3 regions of the Streptomyces sp. NPDC060027 genome follow, and region 1 is predicted to be linked to each of the others. Evidence: riboswitches for the same ligand, from Rfam matches in the RefSeq annotation. Region 1 holds a riboswitch; each other region holds the start of a gene.

Region 1 (7,242 bases):
GACGGCTCCGGCCCTCCGACGACCGCGAGCGCGCTCATGGCTGCGGAACACGCCCTTCACGGCGGTTCCCCGGCTGACCGGCCGCAGGATGCCGCGGAATCCTGGGGGGACGGGGATGACGCCTCCCCCTACCGGCCGACCACTGCCCGGCGAAGCCGCCTGACCACGGCGAGGTGAGCGCCATGGCCACCGCCGTCGCCTTCGGCAACTCTCGGGTATGACGCCTGGTTTACCCCGTCGACTCCTGCTGCCACGATGCCGAGTCCGGGGATGAACATCCCGCGGCCCCCGGGGGGAGAGGCTCAGATGTCAGAGGTGTACTTGCGCAGGCTGTCCCGATGGCAGGCCGAACAGCAGCGGGACGCCGTCGCGGACGTCCACGTCGCGGCCTACCACGGAGCCTCCGGCGCCGAATACCGCGACCGCCAGGGCTTTCTGAGCCGCTTCGAGCAGCATGTGCAGCGCCCGGCCTTCGACATGGTGGTCGCCGACATGGGTGGCCTGGTCGGCTGCGCCTACGGGTACCGGATCCCTCGAACCGGCGACTGGTGGTCAGGCTTTCGAGGAGAGCTTCCCACCGACATCGAGGAACTCACCGCCTCCAGCCGTACGTTTCTGCTGGCCGAGTTGATGGTGCTGCCCGCCCACCGCCGCGTCGGCGTCGCGACACGCCTGGGTGAGTGGCTGCTGGCACGCCTCGACACCGATCTGGTCGTCGCGGCCGTGGACAGGTCCGGCTACGACCACGAGAACGCGGCGGCAGGGACCTTGCGCGCCTGGGGCTGGACGAAGCTCGGCGAACTCGGCTCCCACGCCCCTTCCGGATCCGATGCCGGTCCCGGCCGGGCAGGGGCCGCTCAAGAGGTGTGGATCCGGAGACCGCCGGAGTGATCCCGCACGGCCCCGGGCGAGCGAGGCGTCGCCCCCCCCGGGGCCGTGCACGGATCGTGCCACCCACGCCGTCCCGCAGGCGGAGATACTCCCGCCCCGGTTCCCCGTACGGACGAGCCGACCGTGTGGTGCGGGCTGCCGCAACCGGGTCCCGTCAGCGAGCGCCGACCGCAGCGGCCGCCATCAGCGGCTCGGCGTCCGCCGCGTCGAGTTCCGGCGGCACGACCAGCAGGTCCCTACGGTCCCGGCCGTTGCTGAGCAGGGAGATGGTGTGCCGGCCACGGGACCCGGCCGACCTGCGCAGCCGAACGACGTGGTTGGCGACGAGCATGCGTCCGGGCGACATCGGCCACATCTCCGTGTTGACGTCCACGGCGGTGATGTGTCCCCACCTACGTGGCAACATGCCGATCAGAAGCGGGAGTTCGACGAGGAGATCGCGCGAGCGGGGCCACCATGCCCCGTCGATGCGCCGCGGCAGGGCGCTGTGCGGCGCCAGCCGCACGCGGGCGAGGGGCAGGGAGGGCAGGGGTTCGAGGACGGCGGCCATGGAAGCTCCTGTCTGGGGGCACGCCTTCGGCGTGCCGATGACTCGCGCGCCGTGACCCGGCGGTGAGCGGGGCGGCTCGGTCGAGCCGGGCGACGGGCAGAGCCCGTTGAACTCGGTGGCCGGGGTGCGAACCGCGTGGCCGGGGACTCGGGCTGCCGTCGTGTGTGAGTGCGCGGGCCCTCAGTCGACGGCTCCGCTCCTGTGGTCACTCCGCTCGTCATGGACAAGGCACGGGCGGAATGCGCGGGCGGGACCACGCTCGGCCTCGGAGTGGACGCCGGTTCGGTCCCTGCGTCGTCGGCCCGCATACCCCGGCCGGACCGGCAAGGGGACTTCGGCCGCCGCACGGCCGCGCTCGGGGCGAACGCCTTCGGCCGTCATAGGGCGGAACCTGCCCCGGGCCATGAGCCACCCGGCGTCGTCCTGCGCCGGGGACGAGACCGGCCCGATCACCGGCGTACGACGTGCCCTCGGTTCCCCCACCGTACCCCGCCCGCCGGGATACGGGACTTCGGAGACCGCACGTCTTGCGCAGGCCTGCCCACACCCTTCCCTTCCAGCTCTCGCGCAGATCGCCCCGCTTCCGGTATCCGTGGAGGACCTGGTCTTGTCGAAGGCACCGTTCACCGTTCCGGGCCGGTCGGCCGCGGCCGCCGTGGAACGGACTGTCTGGGAGCCGAACCGGTCCCAGACAGCCCCGACCCCACCGGCCTTGCCGGGCGGGCCCCGCGTGGACCACTCCCCCGCAGGTGCGCCCGCCGCATGACGTGCGGTCTCAGCTGGGCTACGGATAGGTGTAGGTGTTCAGCGTATTCACCGCGGAAGCGGGATCGCCCAGGTCGTAGCGGTCCACGGCGAGGAAGTTGGGCTTCTTGCGGGCGGCCGGCTGGCAGAAGCGGCGGGCGCGGTCGACGAGTTTGGTGTTGTCCGTGGCTGCGGTTCCGGAGAGGGCGGCGTCGCGGAAGTGGTTCATCACGAAGAGGGGGCGGAAGCCCGGCTCGGTGCGGGTGAGCGGGACGTTCGTGCCCGCGTCGTACCAGCGGCTGTAGCAGGACCAGTCGGAGGAGCCGATGCCGGAGCCCATGGACCAGTAGTTCTCGACGGTCCACTCGCGCTGGTACATGACGCCGAAGCTGTCCCGGGTGAGTCCGGCGGACTCGTCGGAGGAACGGCTGTGGTCGGTGAAGATCAGCAGGCGCCGGCCGGCGGCGGTCAGTTCGGCGAGCTTCGGCCAGCCGTTCTCGCGCACGCCGGTCAGGTCGGGGCGGTAGAGAACGTCGGACAGGCCGTTCACGCGGGCGAGTTCGGCGCGCAGGACGCCGGGATCGACGTAGTCCTCCAGGAACACGGTGACGAACTGGTCGGGGTGCTGCTTGAGGAAGTCGACCACGCGCTGCAGGTCGACCCACAGCGCGACCGGCCTGCTGACGAGGGTGCAGCTGTTGTGGCAGAGGATCGCGCCGTCCGGCGTCTGGTGCAGGTCGAGCATGAACCCGCGTACCCCGTCGGCGAGTTGCTGGTTGATGCCGCGCTTCTGATTGGGTACCAGATTGACGAAGGGCGGCGCGAATCCACCGTCCACTCCGTTGGCGTAGGCGTTGTGGGCCGTGAGGAACGTGACCTGGTCCAGGGTGCGTTGATCCTGGGACGGCATGGGCCGGGTCTCGGGCGCGACCGGGGTCAGATACCAGGTGGCGAGGCCGCCCCGCGCGCCGACCGCCAGCTGGGCGGGGTAGTTGGCGCCTGAGGTCTTGGCGCCGACCGTCAAGTAGCGGTCCGTTCCCGGAGCCTTGAGCGTGTACTGGTCGGCGCCGCTCGCGGCCACCTCCCACGCGGCGTCGGCGCTCGAACAGGCCACGGTCCGGGCCTGGTCGCCCACGCGACCCAGACAACTGCCCTTGCTGTCCGCGCTTTCGAGAACGGTCGAGGAACCAAGCGCGCGCAGGGTCCACTGCTGGTGGTCCTCGTTGCCCTTGGGGTTGTGCTGGACGACCGCGCCGGCGCTGTCGGCGGCGTTCAGTCCCGTGGTCGCGCTCTGGACGAAATAGGCGCCCGCGGCCGGAACCTCTGCCGCACCGACGGCATCGGCGGGCGCCGGGACGGCGAGGACGGTGCTCAGTACGGCGGTGGCGGCGAGCAGGGAGCGTGGGCTCGGTCTCATGACACGTGATCCCTTCCTGTGGGGAGCATGAGCATGCCATGTGAGGGTGAGCGCCGACCGTACGGATCGCGTCAACAGTCGGTCTCGCGGCGCGCCAAGGACTCTGCGGGCAGCCCCGTCCGGGGCATGCGGCGCGGCGAACGGGTGCGGAGACCGGGTGCGGAGACCGGGTGCGGAGACCGGGTGCGGAAGACGGCGGCGGCGCTCACGCCCAACACGGGCGCAGCACACCGCCGTTCACCCTCCCTGCGACGTCAGGCAGTGCCCGTGGGACGATGCCGGGCCGTACCGTCGGGCGATGTCAGGTGGTGTCGGAGGGAGTGCCGGGGTGCGCGATCCGCGCGGCGAAGGCGGCGATGTCGGCGACCACGCGTTCGGGCTGTTCCCAGTGGACGACATGGCCGGTGCCCTCGTAGGCGAGGAAGTCGGCGCCGTGCACGGCGTTCAGGATGGTCTGCTGGTCTTCGCGGGGCAGATACTCGTCCTGGTCGCCCCAGATGACGAGGGTGGGCACCAGGATGCCCGCGAGGGTCGCGCCCAGATCGGCGTCGAGGAGACCGCCCAGAGTCTCCTGCCAGACGTACGCGGGGAGTTTGAGGCTCTCCTCGACCATGGTCTCGATGAATCCCCGGGCGATCGGGCGGGCCGCGGTGCCGGCCATGAAGTCCTCGACGAACGCGCGGGGCACGGGATCGGCGAGGCCTTCCACCGCCTCGCGCACCGCGGCCGCCACCGGCTTGTCCGCGAGGGTCCCGGGGACACCGAGCAGAACCAGACCGGCGATGCGGTCGGGGTGGCTGCCGGCGACGATCCGGGCCGGTACGCCGCCGCTGGACGCCCCGACCAGAATCGCGCGGGGGATGTCGGCCGCGTCGAGGAAGGCCACCAGGTCGGCGGCGAAATCGTCGGGAGTGTAGCCCTCGGGAGGCCGGTCCGCATCGCCGTGTCCGCGCTGCGTGGGGGCGTAGCCGTGCAGGGACGCCGGAAGGCGCCTCAGGACGGGCTCGAAGGACCACCAGGAGTCGGCCAGACCGTGCACGAAGACGACCGGTGTGCCACTGGGGTAACCGGCTTCGGCGTACGGGAGGGTGAGCCCTTCCCGCACCTGCGCGGACTTCAGGGAGATCACGGTCACGGCACCCTGCCTCCTTCCGCCCGGCCACCGGGTCCGGGAACCCGGGAGCGGAGAGCGAGCGGCGATCACTTCCGACAGTACCGAGGGGCGGCACGCACCGCGCTGCGGGGAAGCCCGGCCGAGCCACCCGAATGAATCGGAGGTGTTCGGTCGCGTACTGCTCCAGGTGGGTGGCGCGAAGGGCCGTGGGGGTGCCGCCCCCGCGGGGACCGGTGTCCCGGGGCCGGCACCTCCGCCGTACACAGGAGCGAGGGGATGGGGTTACTGTGTCCGTCGTACCGGACACGGGGTGCCCCTCCAGGGGCTGAGATCACACCCGTCGAACCTGAACCAGTTCGTACTGGCGGAGGGATGTCTTCCATGCCATTGGCGCATGTTTTCGACGGGCCGCCCGTCGACAGCCGGCCCGCCGTCTTCGACGGACGTATGCCTGCCGCACCCGGCGACCTGCGGGTGGAGGGGCACGGCATCGAGCCGGTTCCCGAGAACAACCGGTACGGCGGGGCCGGGCGGCTGTTCACCGTGTGGTTCGCCCCGAACCTCACGATGACGGGCGTGTTCACCGGCACCATCGGCATCGCGCTCGGCCTGGACTTCGGCACCGCCCTCGCGGCGGTCGTCCTCGGTACCGTGCTCGGCGCGCTGCCCACCGCCTACCTCAGCACCTGGGGCGGCCTCACCGGCACCGGCCAACTCCCCCTCGCGCGGCTCGCGTTCGGCCGGGCAGTGGTGCTGCCCGGGATGCTCCAGTGGCTGTCCTCGGTCGCCTGGGACGCGTTGATCGGCCTGTTCGGCGGGGACGCGCTGGCGCGGCTGTGCGGCTGGCCGTTCTGGCTCGGCGTGCTGGTCATGATGGTTGCCCAAGGGGCCCTCGGTGTCCTCGGCTACGAAGCGATCCACCGTCTCCAGATCGTCATGACGTTCGTGCTCGCCGTCGCCTTCGCGGTCATCGCCTGGCGGATGCTCGACGGCGTCCACCCCGCCGCGACGGGAGCCGCCGCCGGGGCCGACCGCGCGGGCGCGTTCGTCCTGACCAGCACCATCGCGCTCAGCCTCTCGCTGTCCTGGGCGCCGTACGCCAGTGACTTCAGCCGCTATCTGCCGCGCGCCACCTCCCGCCCGCGGATGTTCTGGTGCACCCTGCTCGGCCTCGTGGTGTCCTTTCTGGCCGTTCAGGTCCTCGGGCTGTGGGGCGCGTCCGTGCTGACCGACCAGACGGCGGCGGGCGTCGACGAGTTGCTGGGCGGCGGGACGGCGGGCGCGTTCGGGCTGCTGGCCGTGGCGCTGGCGGCGGTGTGCAGCAACGCGATGAACGACTACAGCGGTTCGCTGGCCCTGCAGACCCTGGGCGTGCGGATACCGCGTCCGGTGGCCGCCGCGCTGGCCGCCGGGCTCGGCTTCCCCCTGGTGCTGTGGATGCACGCCGCCGACACCACGGCCCGCTTCCAGAACGTGCTGCTGTTCGTGGGCTATTGGATCCCCGGGTTCGTCGCGATCGTCGTCGTCGACTGGATCGCCCGCGGACGGGAGCGCGGCGGCGCCCCGGTCGATCTCGCCGTCGAGACCGCCCGCCCGCGTTCCGGACGGGCGTCACTGGTCGCCTTCGTCGGGGCATTCGGCGCGGCCGTGCCGTTCATGGACACGGGCCTGTACGTCGGTCCGGTGGCCCACGCGCTGCACGGCGCCGACCTCTCCTACTACGTGGCCTTCCTCGTCGCCCTCGCCCTCTACGCCCCGCTGCGGCTGCGCCGCCGCGCCTAGGCACCGTCCGACGGGCCCGTCCGAGGAAACCGTCCGAGGGGCCCGTCCAACACGCCCGCCCGACGCGCCCGTTCGTCGCTCCGCTGGCCGGGAGGGACTCGCGCCGCAAGCCGTATCCGAGAGGAACACCTCGTATGACCACGCCGCCCCGCGTTCTGACCATCGCCGGTTCCGACTCCGGCGGAGGCGCCGGAATCCAGGCCGACCTGAAGACGATGCTGGCGCTGGGCGCCCATGGGATGAGCGTGCTCACCGCGGTGACGGCGCAGAACTCCGTTGGTGTGCAGGGTGCTTGGGAACTGTCCGAGGAGGCGGTGCGCGCCCAGTACCGCAGTGTCGTCGACGACATCGGCGTCCAGGCCGTGAAGACCGGGATGCTGTCGTCGCCCGGACTGGTCACCACGGTCGCCGCACTGCTGTCCGACGTGGCCGCCCCGGTCGTGGTGGACCCGGTGAGCGTCTCCAAGCACGGGGACCGGCTTCTCGCCGACGACGCGCTGGACGCCGTACGGACCCGGTTGCTGCCGCGGGCGACGGTGGCCACCCCGAATCTCGACGAGGTCGCCCAACTCACCGGGCTGAAGGTGAAGGACGAGGAGGGCATGCGCAGGGCCGCCGACCGGTTGCTCGCCTTCGGTCCGCGTTGGGTGCTGGTGAAGGGCGGCCATCTGCCGGGGCAGGCCGTCGATCTGCTCACCGACGGAACGGCGGAGCACTGGCTGCGCGCCCCGCGCCACGACAACC
Region 2 (7,242 bases), on a different contig from region 1:
CCGAGCGCCGGCAGCGTCACCCTGCGCCACGCCGCGAAGCGCGAGGCGCCGAGCACGCGCGCGGCCTCCTCCTGGCGCGGGTCGAGCTGCGACCAGAGTCCGCCGACGGTCCGTACGACGACCGCGTAGTTGAAGAAGACGTGCGCGAGCAGGATCGCCCACACCGTGGTGTCGAGGCGCACACCCCACAGCTCGTCGAGCAGCCCGCCGCGGCCGACCAGCGCGAGGAACGCCGTGCCGACGACCACGGTGGGCAGCACGAAGGGCACGGTCACCACGGCCCGGAGAATCTGCTTGCCCCGGAAGTCGAAGCGCGCGAAGACATACGCGCCGGGGAGCGCGACCAGCAGCGTGAGCACCGTCGAGGCGAGCGCCTGCCAGGTGGTGAACCACAGCACGTGCCGGATGTCGGACTGGGCCGGCACCTCCCAGATCCGGCCCAGTTGCCAGCCGCCGTCCGCGTGGAGCCCGCGCGAGACGATCGCGACGACGGGGTAGGCGAAGAAGACGGCGAAGAACGCGACGGGCAGGGCCATCAGGCCGAGCCGCGCCGCGTTCCGCCCACGGGCCTTCGGCGGAGCTCCGCCGGTCCCGTCGGCTCGGCCTGCTCCCTCGGCTACTTCAGTACGAGCGAGGTCCACGACTTGACCCAGTGGTCGCGTTCGGCGGCGATCTTCTCGGGGGCCAGGGTCTCGGGGTCCTTGGCCGGCGGCCCGTACCGCGTGAACTCCGGCGGCACCTGCGCGGCCTCGCGCACCGGGTAGACGAACATGTTGAGCGGCATGTCGTCCTGGAACTCCTTGGTGAGCATGAAGTCGAGGAGCGCCTTGCCGCCCTTGGCGTTCGCGGCGCCGCTGAGCAGACCCGCGTACTCGACCTGCCGGAAGCAGGTGCCGGTCGCGACACCGGTCGGAGCGGTGCTGGGCTTCGGGTCGGCGTAGATGACCTCGGCGGGCGGCGAGGAGGCGTACGAGACGACGAGCGGCCGGTCGCCCTTGGCCTTCTTGCCGCCGGCGGACCCCGAGAACTCCTCGTTGTAGGCCTGCTCCCAGCCGTCCACGACCTTCACGCCGTTGGCCTTGAGCTTCTTCCAGTAGCCCTCCCAGCCCCCATCGCCGTAGTGCGCGGCGGAGCCGAGCAGGAAGCCGAGGCCGGGCGAGGACGTGGAGGCGTTCTCGGTGACGAGGAGGTCCTTGTACGCGGGCTTGACCAGGTCGTCGAAGGACTGCGGCGGCTTCAGCTTATGCTCGCTGAAGTAGGCCTTGTCGTAGTTGACGCAGATGTCGCCCGAGTCGATGGGCGTGACCCGGTGCTTGTCCTGGTCGGTCCGGTACTCGGGCAGGACCAGATCCGCGCCCTTGGCCACGTACGGCTGGAACAGCCCGTTGTCGAGCGCGCGGGAGAGCAGGGTGTTGTCGACGCCGAAGAAGACGTCGCCCTGCGGGTTGTCCTTGGTCAGGATGGCCTTGTTGACGGCCTGCCCGGCGTCGCCGTCCTTGAGGACCCGGACCTTGTACCCGGACTGCTTCTCGAAGTCCTTGAGCACGCTCTTCGACACGACGAACGAGTCGTGGCTGACGAGCGTGATCGTCTTCGGATCGCCCGAGCCGCCGGCGTCGGACGAGTCGCACGCGGACAGTGCCGGCAGCGTGACAAGGCCGAGCCCGACGGCCAGGGCCGCGAACCGCCTGTTGGTGATGCTCACTGATTCCTCCTGGGTGACCAGGAAGAGACGCGGCCCTGCCCGGGACCTCTGACGGTCCCGGGCAGGGCGCAACAGCTTGAGTAACGACCGAACTTCCTACCCAGAATGACCTGGGCAAGGTTCAGAGGGTCTGCGGGCTGTCCCGCACTCTCAGCGCTGTGGCGCTCCCCTGTCGGAATATGAAGATGTCGGAATACGAAGAGATACTGACTCGGCTCAGACTACCGCTCGGTCGCGGCGAGCTGACCACACGCTCCGTCGATCTCCTGGCCACGGGTGTCCCGGACGGTCACCGTCACGCCATGGGCGGCGATCGCCTCGACAAACGCCTTCTCGTCCTCGGGCCGCGAGGCGGTCCACTTCGAACCCGGGGTCGGGTTCAGCGGGATGAGGTTGACATGCACGGGCCTGCCCTTGAGCATCCGCCCGAGCCGGTCACCACGCCACGCCTGATCGTTGATGTCCCGGATCATCGCGTACTCGATGGACAGGCGCCGCCCGGACCTGTCCGCGTACTCCCAACCGGCGTCCAGCACCTCGCGCACCTTCCACCGTGTGTTCACGGGGACGAGGGTGTCGCGCAGCTCGTCGTCCGGGGCGTGCAGGGAGATCGCGAGCCGGCACTTGAAGCCCTCGTCGGAGAACCGGTTGATGGCGGGGACCAGCCCGACCGTCGACACGGTGATACCGCGCTGCGAGAGCCCGAGCCCGTCCGGCTCGGGGTCGGTGAGGGCCCGGATCGCTCCGACCACGCGCTTGTAGTTGGCGAGCGGCTCACCCATGCCCATGAAGACGATGTTGCTCAGCCGCGCGGGACCCCCGGGGATCTCGCCGTCGCGCAGCGCCCGCATACCGTCGACGATCTGGTGCACGATCTCGCCGGTCGACAGGTTCCGGTCGAGGCCGGCCTGCCCGGTGGCGCAGAACGGGCAGTTCATTCCGCAGCCCGCCTGCGAGCTGATGCACATGGTCACCCGGTCCGGGTACCGCATCAGCACGGACTCGACGAGCGTGCCGTCGAAGAGCCGCCACAGGGTCTTGCGCGTGGTGTCCTGGTCGGTCGACAGATGCCGTACGACCGTCATCAGCTCGGGAAGCAGCGCCTCCTGGAGCTTGCCGCGCGAGGCGGCCGGGATGTCCGTCCACTCTGCGGGGTCGTGCGCGAACCGGGCGAAGTAGTGCTGCGAGAGCTGCTTGGCGCGAAACGGCTTCTCACCGATCGCGGCAACCGCCTCTTTGCGCTCGGCAGGCGTGAGATCGGCAAGGTGCCGCGGCGGCTTCTTGGCTCCGCGCGGCGCGACAAAGGTGAGTTCTCCGGGTGCAGGCATAACTCTTCCAGTGTCGCAGATCGACTCGGGTGGCCCAGGCCGGACCGGGGTGCGGGCGGTTACCCACGGGTGCCCGCTGTCATCAGCAGTCGCCCCTGGGTCGCCCCGGAGCGACCCCGGGGCGACCCAGGGGACTCCTCGCGCCGGCGGATCGCACTCAGGGGCGCCGGGATCAATCGCACTCGGGGGCGCCGGGATCACCGGCCTGAACAGGAAGGCGCTTCTGCTGTACTTCTCGCCGTTCCCGCGGTTCATCGACTCCGCCGCGAGCCGGCCCGTTGCCGCGCGGAGGACTGCTCGGCATGCTCCACATGACCGCCTGCGCCCCGGTCCACCTCGCCGTCGGCGTCCTCGCCCGCACCGTGCTGAAGACGCGGCCATCGGCCGCCCGGGCGGTGGCCCGCGTCTCCGGTGCCAGCGACCGACGATCTCCAGACGGCGGGCAGCCCGGCGAGCGGTACAGCCGCCGACGCGGGGGCAGGTGGCGCGGGCCGCCGCTCCGAGCCCCCGCGAGAGGGGCGCCCGGAGCGCGTGCGGCCGCGGCCACCGTCGACGGCCCGGACGGGTCCCCCGGCGGTCCCGAGCAGACCCGGACGGCCCGAGCGGTCGCGGGTTACGCGAACTGGCCGGGCTGGTAGCCGCCCGCGGGCTGCTGGACGATGACGTTCCCGCGGTTGAACGCGTTGATGACGGCGATGCAGCACACCAGCGCGGCGAGCTGCTCCTCGTCGTAGTACTTGGCGGCGTTCGCCCAGCACTCGTCCGTGACCCCGCCGGCCGCGTCGGCGATGCGGGTGCCCTGCTCCGTCAGCTCCAGGGCGGCGCGCTCGGCGTCGGTGAACACCGTGGCCTCCCGCCAGGCCGCGACCAGGTTGAGACGCACCGAGGTCTCACCCGCGGCGGTGGCGTCCTTGGTGTGCATGTCGGTGCAGAACCCGCAGCCGTTGATCTGGCTGGCGCGCAGCTTCACCAGTTCCTGCGTCGCGGCCGGCAGACCCGAGTCCTCGAGCGCCTTGCCCGCGGCGACGATGTGCCTGGTGAACTTGGCCGCGACCGGGCTGGCGAAGAGGTTCAACCGAGCTTCCATGATGCGCTCCTGTGTCGTCGTTCGTGGTTACACCTCTTCGACGGAACGCTCCCCCACGATGTGACACGCCTGAATGTGACCTGCGTCTCCTCGCCGCGACCGGGAGGGCCACCAGCGCCAACCCCGGCGACGACAGCGACACGGGCAGAGTGCTGCCACGACGTCACGCCAAGCCCTAGAATCGAATACGTGTACGAATCAGTGTCTCGCCTGGAGCACTTGCGCAGCGTCCGCGCATGGCTGCTCTGGCAACTGCGCCGCACCGACGCCACCATCGCCGAACTGGAGCGGCAGGAAGTCATGGCCACCCGCGCCGCCCGCGCCTTGCCCCCACCGCCCCGCGGATGGAAGCTCGCGATGCGGCGTGCGGGCGACGGCAGGGCCACCCCCGACGCCGTCCACACGGGCGACTGCGGCATGGCGGGAAAGAACACGAAACCACTGGCACGCGAGCAGGCCCTCAGGGCGCTCACCGAAGACGGCGTCACGGCCTGCCCGTACTGCCGCCCCGACACGGATCTGGGTGTCCTGTGAACCACGAAAACGCACAGCCCGAGGATGGGTGCGGCGCACCCATCGTCGTCCAGCGCGCGGCGGGAACCGGCGGCCGCCGGGTGACGATCCGCGCCCGGAACGCCGGCATCGCCCACAGCGACGCCGATCTGGTCGAGTTCCTGCGCCGGGCGGGCCTCCCGGACGCGGGGGACCTCCTGGACGATCCGCGCTGGGTGGAATGGCAGGACGGCCGGCCACACGAATACGACACCACCCCTCCCGGTCACATGGATCACGGTGCGGTGATCAGATGACCCGAAGGGGTGGTGTCGTAGCGGTGCACGGAGTAGCGGTGCACGGAGTAGCTGAGTGCGGAGTGGCCGTGCACGGAGTAGCTGAGTGCGAAGTGGCTGGGTGCGGAGTGGCTGGGTGCGGGAGAGCGCCGATCAGCCGGATCCGACGAAGAGCACGAGCAGCAGCCAGACCACCGGAGCCGTCGGGAGCAAGGAGTCCAGACGGTCCATGATGCCGCCGTGGCCCGGCAGCAGGGTGCCCATGTCCTTGATGCCGAGGTCCCGCTTGATCATGGACTCGCCGAGGTCACCCAGCGTGGCGCTGGCCGCGACCGCGAGGCCGAGGATCAGACCCTGCCACCAGGTGCCGTCGTCGATCAGGTACTGCATGCACAGCGCACCCGCCGCCATCGCGAAGCTGACCGCTCCGAACAGACCCTCACGGGTCTTTCCGGGGCTGATCCGCGGCGCCAGCTTGTGCTTGCCGAAGCGCCAGCCGATGGCGTACGCACCCGTGTCGCTGACCACCGTCAGCAGCAGGAAGGTCAGCACGCGGCGCGGGCCGTCGTCGGCCGTGAGCATCATGGCCACGAAGGTCGCCAGGAACGGCACGTAGAAGGCCGCGAAGACCCCCGCCGTGACGTCCTTGAGGTAGCCCTCGGGCGGTTCCGTCATCCGCCAGACCAGGACGGCCAGTGCGGTGAGCGCCATGGCGACCCACGCGCCCTCGGCACCGCGCACGTATCCGGCGACGACCATGGCGGCCCCGCCGAGTGCCAGCGGCACGAGGGGCGCCTTGATGCCCTTGCGCTCCTCCAGCCGTGAGGTGAGCTCCCAGAGCCCCACCACCACGGCGACCGCTATCACGCCGACGAAGACGGCCTTGACGACGAACAACGAGGCGACGATCACCGCACCGAGCCCGACGCCCACTCCTATGGCCGCGCCCAGGTCGCGTCCCGCACTCTTCTTCTGAGGTGCGGGGGCGGGCTGGGGGGCGGCGCTGGGCATGGGCTCCTGCGAAATCTGCGGGTTGTGTGACGGATCCCCGTAGGGCGCCGTCGTCGGTGTCTCGTCGCGGACCGAAGGGCCGCTCAGCCGAGCGGCCCCCCTGTCGTCATCCTGGTCTCCGCCATGTGCGGGTACGTCGGGCACGGTGGGCATGGGCCGAGTGTGCTGCGCGTCATGCGCATCGTACGTGGGACCCGCCGGGGTTGCCCCCTGGACAGGTCCCTGCTCGGACGGCCCCCAGTACCCGGCTTGTGGCGGCGCCCCCCAGGAAGAGTCGTTCATCAGACCTCGAGCAGCTCCGCTTCCTTGTGCTTCAGGAGCTCGTCCACCTGGGCGACGTACTTCGCCGTGGTGTCGTCGAGCTCCTTCTCCGCGCGACGGACCTCGTCCTCGCCGGACTCCTTGTCCTTGACGAGCTTGTCGAGAGCGTCCTTCGCCTTGCGGCGCACGGCGCGGATCGAGACCTTGGCGTCCTCGCCCTTGGTCCGCGCGACCTTGATGTACTCCTTGCGACGCTCTTCCGTCAGCTCGGGGAACGTCACCCGGATGATGTTGCCGTCGTTGCTGGGGTTGACGCCCAGGTCGGAGTCACGGATCGCCTGCTCGATGTTGCGCAGCGCGCTCTTGTCGAACGGGGTCACCACGGCCATGCGCGGCTCCGGCACCGAGAACGAGGCCAGCTGGTTGATCGGCGTCAGCGCGCCGTAGTAGTCGGCCACGATCTTGTTGAACATCGCCGGGTGCGCACGGCCGGTGCGGATCGCGGCGAAGTCCTCCTTGGCGACCACGACGGCCTTCTCCATCTTCTCCTCGGCCTCGAGGAGGGTCTCTTCGATCACCACTTGCTCCTGCGTGTCTTGAGTAGGCCCGGCAGCTGTTTCCTCGTCGGGGTCGGCGGCCGGCTGCGTCGCGTCTTATTACTGCACGGTTCCGGACCGGCAGGACATTGTCCATCCCCCGGTCAGGGTCCGTCCTGGACCGGGACTTGTGCCCGGTCCGGAGCGTTCCCCGTCAGGCGCGGCCGCTCTGGTCGCCCACGAGTGTGCCGATCTTCTCACCCTTGACCGCCCGCGCGATATTGCCCTCCGCCAGGAGCTCGAAGACCAGGATCGGCAGCTTGTTGTCCCGGCACAGCGTGATGGCGGTCATGTCGGCGACCTTGAGGTCCCGGGTGATGACCTCGCCGTAGCTGAGCGAGTCGAACTTGACGGCCTCGGGGTTGGTCTTCGGGTCGGAGTCGTAGACACCGTCCACGCCGTTCTTGCCCATGAGGAGCGCCTCGGCGTCGATCTCCAGGGCGCGCTGGGCGGCCGTGGTGTCGGT
Region 3 (7,242 bases), on a different contig from region 1:
AGGTCATGATGAGCTTCCTCGTGTCCGAGGAGCTGTCCTTCCGCATTCCGGTGGAGCTGCGATACGAGACCTGTGATCCGTACGCGGTGCGGTTGACCTTCCACTTGCCCGGAGACGCGCCCGTGACCTGGGCGTTCGGTCGGGAGCTGCTGATCGACGGGGTGGGCAGGCCGTGCGGTGACGGTGATGTGCACATCGCTCCGGCCGACCCGGAGGCGTTCGGTGAGGTGCTGATCCGGCTTCAGGTCGGAGGAGATCACGCCCTGTTCCGGTCCGGGGCCGCACCACTCGTCGCCTTCCTCGACCGTACGGACAAGCTGGTGCCGCTCGGGCAGGAGCGCTCCCTCGCCGGTTTCGACACATCTCTCGACGAAGCGCTCGACCGCATCCTGGCGGAGGAGCAGAGCGCGGGCTGAAGCACCCGTACCCCCGAGCGGAGTAACGCTTCCTCAAGGGGGCGTGGGTGCCGAATGGTTCCGGCGTCACGGGCGGACGGCTCAGTGCTTGCGGCGGCGGCCCTTCCCGCTCCGTACCGGCGTCCTGGCACCCGCGGACTCGACGGGGCCGGTCACGGTCCCTTCACGGTCCGCGGCGACCACGAGGGCGGCCAGCGCGGTCGTCACCGGCACGGCGGCGACCAGGCCGATCGATCCGACCAGGGTGCGCACGATCTCCTCGGCGACCAGTTCGCTGTTGGCCACGGTGCCCACGCTGCTCTGCGCGATCGAGAAGAGCAGCAGCAGCGGCAGTGCGGCGCCCGCGTAGGCCAGGACGAGCGTGTTGACGACCGACGCGATGTGGTCGCGGCCGATCCGGATGCCCGCGCGGTAGAGGCCACGCCAGCCCATCGTGGGGTTGGCTTCGTGCAGCTCCCACACCGCGGACGTCTGCGTCACCGTCACATCGTCGAGAACACCGAGCGAACCGATGATGACTCCGGCCAGCAGCAGACCGCTCATGTCGATGGACGGGTACAAGCCATGGATCAGACCGGTGTCGTCGTCCGTGTTGCCGGTCAGCACGGCCCAGTCGATGAAGACCGAGCCGAGGATGCCGATCAGCACGAGTGAGAGCAGGGTGCCGACCACCGCCACGGATGTACGGGCCGACAGGCCATGGCACATGTAGAGCGCGATCAGCATGATGGCGCTGGACCCGACGACGGCCACGACCAGCGGGTTCGAGCCCTGCAGGATCGCCGGCAGGATGAAGAAGTTCAGGATCATGAAGCTGATGGCCAGGGCGATCAGTGCCATGACGCCGCGCATCCGGCCGACCACCACGACGACCACGGCGAAGATCCCGGCGAGCAGCGTCAGGGGAAGCTTCCGGTTCGCGTCCGTGACCGAGTACTGGAGGTCCTTGGGGGCGGAGGGCTCGTACGCGACGACGACTTTCTCGCCCTGGTGCAACTGCCGTGACTGGTCCGGCTGAACGATCTCGGTGAACGTGCGGCCCTTGTCCTTGCCGGTGTCGATCCGGATCGTCGCCTTCTTGCATTCACCCGTCGCCTGCAGCTGGGCGGAGGAGCCCTCGGCGGTGGAGGTGTCGCCCGTCGGGGTCTCCCCCGAGGCGTTCACGGACCTGCAGTCCACCTGGTCGATCCTGGTGACCGTCGCCTGCTGGGTCTGCCGGTCGAAGCCGACACCGGTGCGCTCGTGGGAGGGGGCACCGCCGGGCCACAGCACCACGAGACCCACCGCGACCGCGGCCGCGAAGGGGATCAGTACCGCGGCGATGACCTTGCGCAGGTGCTTGGAGACCGGCGCGGCAGGACCGTGGCTGTGCGAGTGCCCGTGCCCGCCGCCCGAACCTCCGCCCTGTCCGACGCCCGGCCCGTGTTCGCCGCCGTGCCCGTCGTGACCGCCGTCCGGTCCGGAACCATGGCCACCCCCCGGCCCATGCCCATGCCCATGGCCGTTGCCGGAACCATGTCCGTGGCCGTCGTCGGAGCCCGGACGGCGCGGAGACTCGGCCGGTGGGAACGGGGAGCGCTGGGGTGCTGTCACCGACCGATCATCGCAAGAACGACCAGGGCCCTCTGTTCACCGCGCCAAATATGACGCTAGCGTGGAGGCACCTTTGCACACGCGGGAGCTCGGAGCACCGGGCTGAGAGGGCGCTGACCTCCGTCTTCGCGATGTTTCACATGAAACATCGACGAACGGAAGCCGCTGCGTCGACCGCTGAACCTGTTACCGGGTAATGCCGGCGTAGGGAGTAGGTCTCATGACCAACAAGGACGTACGCACGCCTGCCTCCAGCCAGACGGGCGGGGTCGCTTCACCGTCGCTGAACGGGGAGGCCGGGAAGTCCATCGGCTGGCACAAGGCGTATGTCGGGGGTACGCGTCCCGATCTGCGGGTGCCGGTTCGTCAGGTGCACCTGACCAACGGGCAGTCCGTGACGCTGTACGACACCTCAGGCCCGTACACCGATCCGACCATCGACACCGATGTGCGCAGGGGGCTGGCGCCGCTGCGCGAGAACTGGATCATCGCCCGCGGCGACACCGAAGAGTACGCGGGCCGCCCCGCCCGTCCGGAGGACGACGGGATCAAGCACACGTCCCCGCGCGGCGGGCTGCGCAACCTGGACGCGGTCTTCCCGGGGCGACCGCGTCAGCCGCGCCGGGGGCGCTCCGGGCAGGCGGTCACCCAGCTCGCCTACGCGCGCCGTGGCGAGATCACGCCCGAGATGGAGTTCGTGGCGCTCCGGGAGAACGTCGATGGCGAAGTCGTACGCGAGGAGATCGCCGCCGGCCGCGCGGTGCTGCCCGCCAACGTCAACCATCCGGAGATCGAGCCGATGATCATCGGCAAGCGGTTCCTGGTGAAGGTCAACGCCAACATCGGCAACTCCGCGGTCACTTCCTCCATCGAGGAGGAGGTCGAGAAGATGACCTGGGCGACCCGCTGGGGCGCCGACACGGTCATGGACCTGTCGACCGGCCGCAACATCCACACCACCCGCGAGTGGGTGCTGCGCAACTCCCCCGTTCCCATCGGCACGGTGCCGCTCTACCAGGCGCTGGAGAAGGTCGACGGCCGCGCCGAGGAGCTGACCTGGGAGATCTACAAGGACACGGTCATCGAACAGGCCGAGCAGGGCGTGGACTACATGACGGTCCACGCGGGCGTGCGCCTGGCGTACGTGCCGCTCACCGCGAACCGTAAGACCGGCATCGTCTCGCGCGGCGGCTCGATCATGGCGGCCTGGTGCCTCGCGCACCACAAGGAGTCGTTCCTGTACGAGAACTTCGAGGAACTCTGCGAGATCCTCGCCGCGTACGACGTCACCTACTCGCTCGGCGACGGTCTGCGGCCCGGCTCCATCGCGGACGCCAACGACGCCGCTCAGTTCGCGGAGTTGAGGACGCTCGGGGAACTCAACACCATCGCGAAGCGTTTTCAAGTACAGACGATGATCGAAGGCCCGGGGCATGTCCCGATGCACAAGATCAAGGAGAACATCGACCTTCAGCAGGAGATCTGTGATGAAGCTCCGTTCTATACGCTCGGCCCGCTGACGACGGACATCGCCCCTGCGTACGACCACATCACCTCCGGCATCGGTGCCGCGATGATCGCCTGGTGGGGCACGGCCATGCTCTGCTACGTCACGCCCAAGGAGCATCTGGGCCTGCCCAACCGTGACGACGTCAAGACCGGCGTCATCACCTACAAGATCGCCGCCCACGCGGCCGATCTCGCCAAGGGGCATCCAGGCGCACAGGACTGGGACGACGCGCTCTCCGACGCCCGCTTCGAGTTCCGGTGGGAGGACCAGTTCAACCTGGCTCTCGATCCGGACACGGCACGGGAGTTCCACGACGAGACGCTGCCGGCCGAGCCCGCCAAGACGGCCCACTTCTGCTCCATGTGCGGGCCGAAGTTCTGCTCGATGAAGATCAGTCAGAGCATCAACGAGCGGTTCGGCGGTGACGCGGGCGAAGGCGCCTCCGCGGAGGAGGTCTCCGCGGGCATGCTGCAGAAGTCCCGGGAGTTCGCGGAGGCGGGCAACCGCGTGTACCTGCCGCTGGCCGACTGAGCCGCTCCACAGGGGCGCGGTCCGGGGCACGGAACGCCCGGACCGCCGCCCTCGGGCCGCCCGGTCATGCCGCGGCGTCCTGTGGGTACCAGCGCAGTTCCACCGTGTTCCCGTCCGGGTCCTGGACGTAGACCGAGGTGGCGCTGCCCCGCGCGCCGAAGCGTGCGACGGGACCCTGAAGCACGGTGAAGGATCCCGACGCGATGACCTCGTCCCAGTCCAGCGGTTCCACGGTGAGACAGATGTGGTCGACGTTGGACTCCCCACGGGGGCCGTCCACCAGGTCGATGATGGTTTCCGCGGTGATCCGCACCGACGGGAACGGGACCTGGCCTGCTCGCCACTCGGCAAGGCGTACAGGTGCCAGTCCGAGAAGCCCGGTGTAGAAGCCCAGGGACCGTTCGACGTCCGCGACGTTGAGGACCAGGTGGTCGAAGGCCTTCACGCGTATCGCGGTCACTTGGTCTCCAGGGCGACGGCGCGGCGGAGCCACTCACCGAAGAGGACGGGGTCGACCTCGTCGGTACGGCTGAGCTTCACCGAGGCCATCTGGCGGGCTCCGGCGACCAGTCGGCCCGATGGATCGGCCACCTCCTGGCCGCGCCAGAGGCCGAAGGTGACGTAGGACGTGTAGCCCTTGAGCAGACAGATCGGGGTCTGACCGGGCTTGGCTCCGAGGCTCCAGGTGGGATGGCCGTGCCAGAGCGCGCCGGAGCCGTCGGGGAGGGCCGAGTCGATGACAGGCCGGATCTTCTCGCCGATGTCGCGCAGGGGGCCGTCGAGCCCGTTCAGGTAGGAGGTGATGTCCGAGGCGTTCATGTGAGTCCTGTTCAGGAGGGGTGCGTCCCGGGCTCCCCAAGGGGGCCGGTTGGACGCCATCTACGATCCGCCGCGGGACCGAGGCCATCAAGGCATGATCGACGTACGACCGTTGAGCCAGATTTAACGCCGGGGGGATTCATGCTGGAGCGGCTGGAGATCGAGACCTTCCTGACCCTGGCCGAGGAACTGCACTTCGGCCGGACCGCGGAGCGGTTGCTGATCACGACCGGGCGGGTCAGCCAGGTGACCAAGAAGCTTGAACGCAGGGTCGGCGGGCCGTTGTTCGAACGCAACAGCCGTTCCGTCCGGCTCACTCCGATCGGCCGGCAGCTGGCGGCCGACCTGGTGCCGCTGGTCGCCGCGATGGAGGCGGCGCTGCGCAGGGCGGCCGATGCCAGTCGTGGGGTCACCGGGGAGCTGCGGGTCGCCTTCCTCGGCGAATGGACGGCACCCGCGCTGCTCAGGGCGGTCGGTCTGTTCGGTGAGCGGCACCCCGATTGCCGGGTCGATGTACGGGAGGTTCAGCTGTCCAACTCCCGGGCGAGTCTGGTGGACGGTTCGATCGACGTCCTCCTCGCCTCGTTCCCCTTCGACGGAATGGCCTGCGGCCCGGCGCTGCTGCGGGAGAGACGGGTACTGGCTGTGGCGGCCGGTCATCCGCTCGCCGGCGAGGAGCGGGTGTCCGTCGAAGTACTCGCGGAACACCCCGTGGTGCAGTACCCGGCGGTGACCTCGGCGGGGTTCAAACGGGACCGCACACCGGACCGCACTCCTTCGGGCAGGCCCGTTCCGAAGGGCCCGGTCGGCGGGTCGTTCTCCGAAATGCTGACTCTGGTCGCGATGGGCCGGGGTGTCCTCCCGGTCGGGGAGCACTCCCGCCAGTACTACCCCCGACCCGATGTCGCGTACGTGCCTCTTCACGACGCGCGGCCGATCGAACGGGGACTGGTGTGGAGGGAGGGCAACAGCACCGAGCGGGTGCGCGAGTTCGTACGGGCCGCGACGGACGCGACCGGCTCCCCCTGAACCGGAGCCGGAGCCGGAGCCGGAGCCGGAGCCGGGAGCTGTGAGCCGGGAGCGGTGAGTCGGGAGCCCGACCCCATTCGCCGGGGGTTCCGTCTTCGGAGCGGGAGCGGGGGCTTGGGTCCGTCCGATGGGGGCGGATGCGTATCGGACGGTTCCGGTGCCGGGTTCTCTAGGCAGACTGGGCACATGACAGCGACATCGATGAGCAAGGGCGCCAACCTTCCCGTCGCAGCGCAGGAGGTGCGGGTCGTGCTCGGCTGGTCCGGGGGCCCCGGTGCTCCGGACGCCGATGCCTCGGCTCTGCTGCTCCGTGCGGACGGACGGGTGCGGGACGACGGTGACTTCGTCTTCTACAACCAGCCGAGACATGCCTCCGGTGCTGTGCGTCACCTGGGGAAGCGGAGGGAGGGTGGCGGGACGACGGACACCGTCGGGGTGGATCTGCGCGCCCTGGAGCCGGAGATCCAGCGCGTCGTCCTGGGCGCCTCCGCCGACGGGGGCACCTTCGGCGGGCTGACGGGTCTGAGGCTGACGCTGCTCGACGCCGGGACCGGGCAGGAGCTGGCGCTCTTCGAGATGGAGGCGACGACGGAGACGGCATTCATCGGGGGTGAGCTGTATCTGCGGGGCGGCCAGTGGAAGTTCCGCGCGGTGGGCCAGGGGTACGACTCCGGACTCGCCGGCCTGGCCACCGACTTCGGGATCAGCGTGGACGAGGAGCCGGGCGCGTCCGGAAGCGCGGGTTCCGGGAGCCGGGGCTCCGGTGGCGCGGCGCCGGGATTCGCGGGCTCCGGAGACTCCTCGCCCGGTGTGGCGGCGGCTCCCGCGACCACACCCGCCGTTCCGCCTCGGCCCACGATGCCGCCCCCGTCCGCCCCGGCGCCGCCTTCCGCCCCTCGCCTGATCAAGGGCGAGGACCAGTTGCCCGTGGACATGCGCAAGCGGCTCTCCCTGCGCAAGGAGCAGGTGGCGGTCAGTCTGCGCAAACACGGGGCGGTGGGTGTCAGGGCCCGCGTCATCCTGGTTCTGGACGCCTCCGGGTCGATGTCGTTCCTGTACTCGAAGGGCGTCGTGGCCGATGTGGTGGAGCGGATGGCCGCGGTGGCCGCCCAGTTGGACGACGACGGCGAGATGCAGGCGTGGACCTTCGCGTCGAACCCGGCCCGGCTGCCCGACCTCGCCGTGGGGGACCTGCCGGAGTGGCTGGAGCGCCATGTCCGGGTCGGTGAACTGACCCTCTTCCGGCGGAGCAAGAAGCCTCGGAAGGGGATGCTGCCCGGCCAGGTGGACATGCGGGCGGTCGGCATCCAGAACGAGGAGCAGAAGGTGATCGCCGAGGTCCGG

Evidence for each region. Region 1 has a riboswitch for thiamine pyrophosphate ahead of ACFWBT_RS06790 (purine-cytosine permease family protein). Riboswitches for the same ligand answer to the same signal wherever they lie in the genome.
Region 2: another riboswitch for thiamine pyrophosphate. It lies ahead of ACFWBT_RS18585 (thiamine ABC transporter substrate binding subunit); the one in region 1 lies ahead of ACFWBT_RS06790 (purine-cytosine permease family protein).
Region 3: another riboswitch for thiamine pyrophosphate. It lies ahead of thiC (phosphomethylpyrimidine synthase ThiC); the one in region 1 lies ahead of ACFWBT_RS06790 (purine-cytosine permease family protein).

The regions. Positions count from the first base shown of each region.
Region 1 is NZ_JBHWVI010000017.1:1,973-9,214, reverse strand. Features, by position in the region: gene ACFWBT_RS06815 (DUF5994 family protein) at 1-177, shown strand, start outside; gene ACFWBT_RS06810 (hypothetical protein) at 307-891, shown strand; gene ACFWBT_RS06805 (DUF5994 family protein) at 1,046-1,441, opposite strand; gene ACFWBT_RS06800 (phospholipase) at 2,226-3,602, opposite strand; gene ACFWBT_RS06795 (alpha/beta fold hydrolase) at 3,904-4,737, opposite strand; TPP riboswitch at 5,013-5,106, shown strand; gene ACFWBT_RS06790 (purine-cytosine permease family protein) at 5,098-6,498, shown strand; gene thiD (bifunctional hydroxymethylpyrimidine kinase/phosphomethylpyrimidine kinase) at 6,633-7,242, shown strand, end outside.
Region 2 is NZ_JBHWVI010000066.1:10,610-17,851, reverse strand. Features, by position in the region: gene ACFWBT_RS18590 (ABC transporter permease) at 1-641, opposite strand, end outside; gene ACFWBT_RS18585 (thiamine ABC transporter substrate binding subunit) at 617-1,705, opposite strand; TPP riboswitch at 1,781-1,886, opposite strand; gene rlmN (23S rRNA (adenine(2503)-C(2))-methyltransferase RlmN) at 1,927-3,033, opposite strand; gene ACFWBT_RS18575 (carboxymuconolactone decarboxylase family protein) at 3,647-4,120, opposite strand; gene ACFWBT_RS18570 (DUF6233 domain-containing protein) at 4,310-4,654, shown strand; gene ACFWBT_RS18565 (hypothetical protein) at 4,651-4,929, shown strand; gene ACFWBT_RS18560 (phosphatidate cytidylyltransferase) at 5,062-6,201, opposite strand; gene frr (ribosome recycling factor) at 6,201-6,758, opposite strand; gene pyrH (UMP kinase) at 6,931-7,242, opposite strand, start outside.
Region 3 is NZ_JBHWVI010000155.1:615-7,856, reverse strand. Features, by position in the region: gene ACFWBT_RS30150 (SsgA family sporulation/cell division regulator) at 1-416, shown strand, start outside; gene ACFWBT_RS30145 (YibE/F family protein) at 498-2,009, opposite strand; TPP riboswitch at 2,081-2,237, shown strand; gene thiC (phosphomethylpyrimidine synthase ThiC) at 2,230-4,050, shown strand; gene ACFWBT_RS30135 (VOC family protein) at 4,115-4,501, opposite strand; gene ACFWBT_RS30130 (DUF1801 domain-containing protein) at 4,507-4,869, opposite strand; gene ACFWBT_RS30125 (LysR family transcriptional regulator) at 5,011-5,898, shown strand; gene ACFWBT_RS30120 (VWA domain-containing protein) at 6,085-7,242, shown strand, end outside.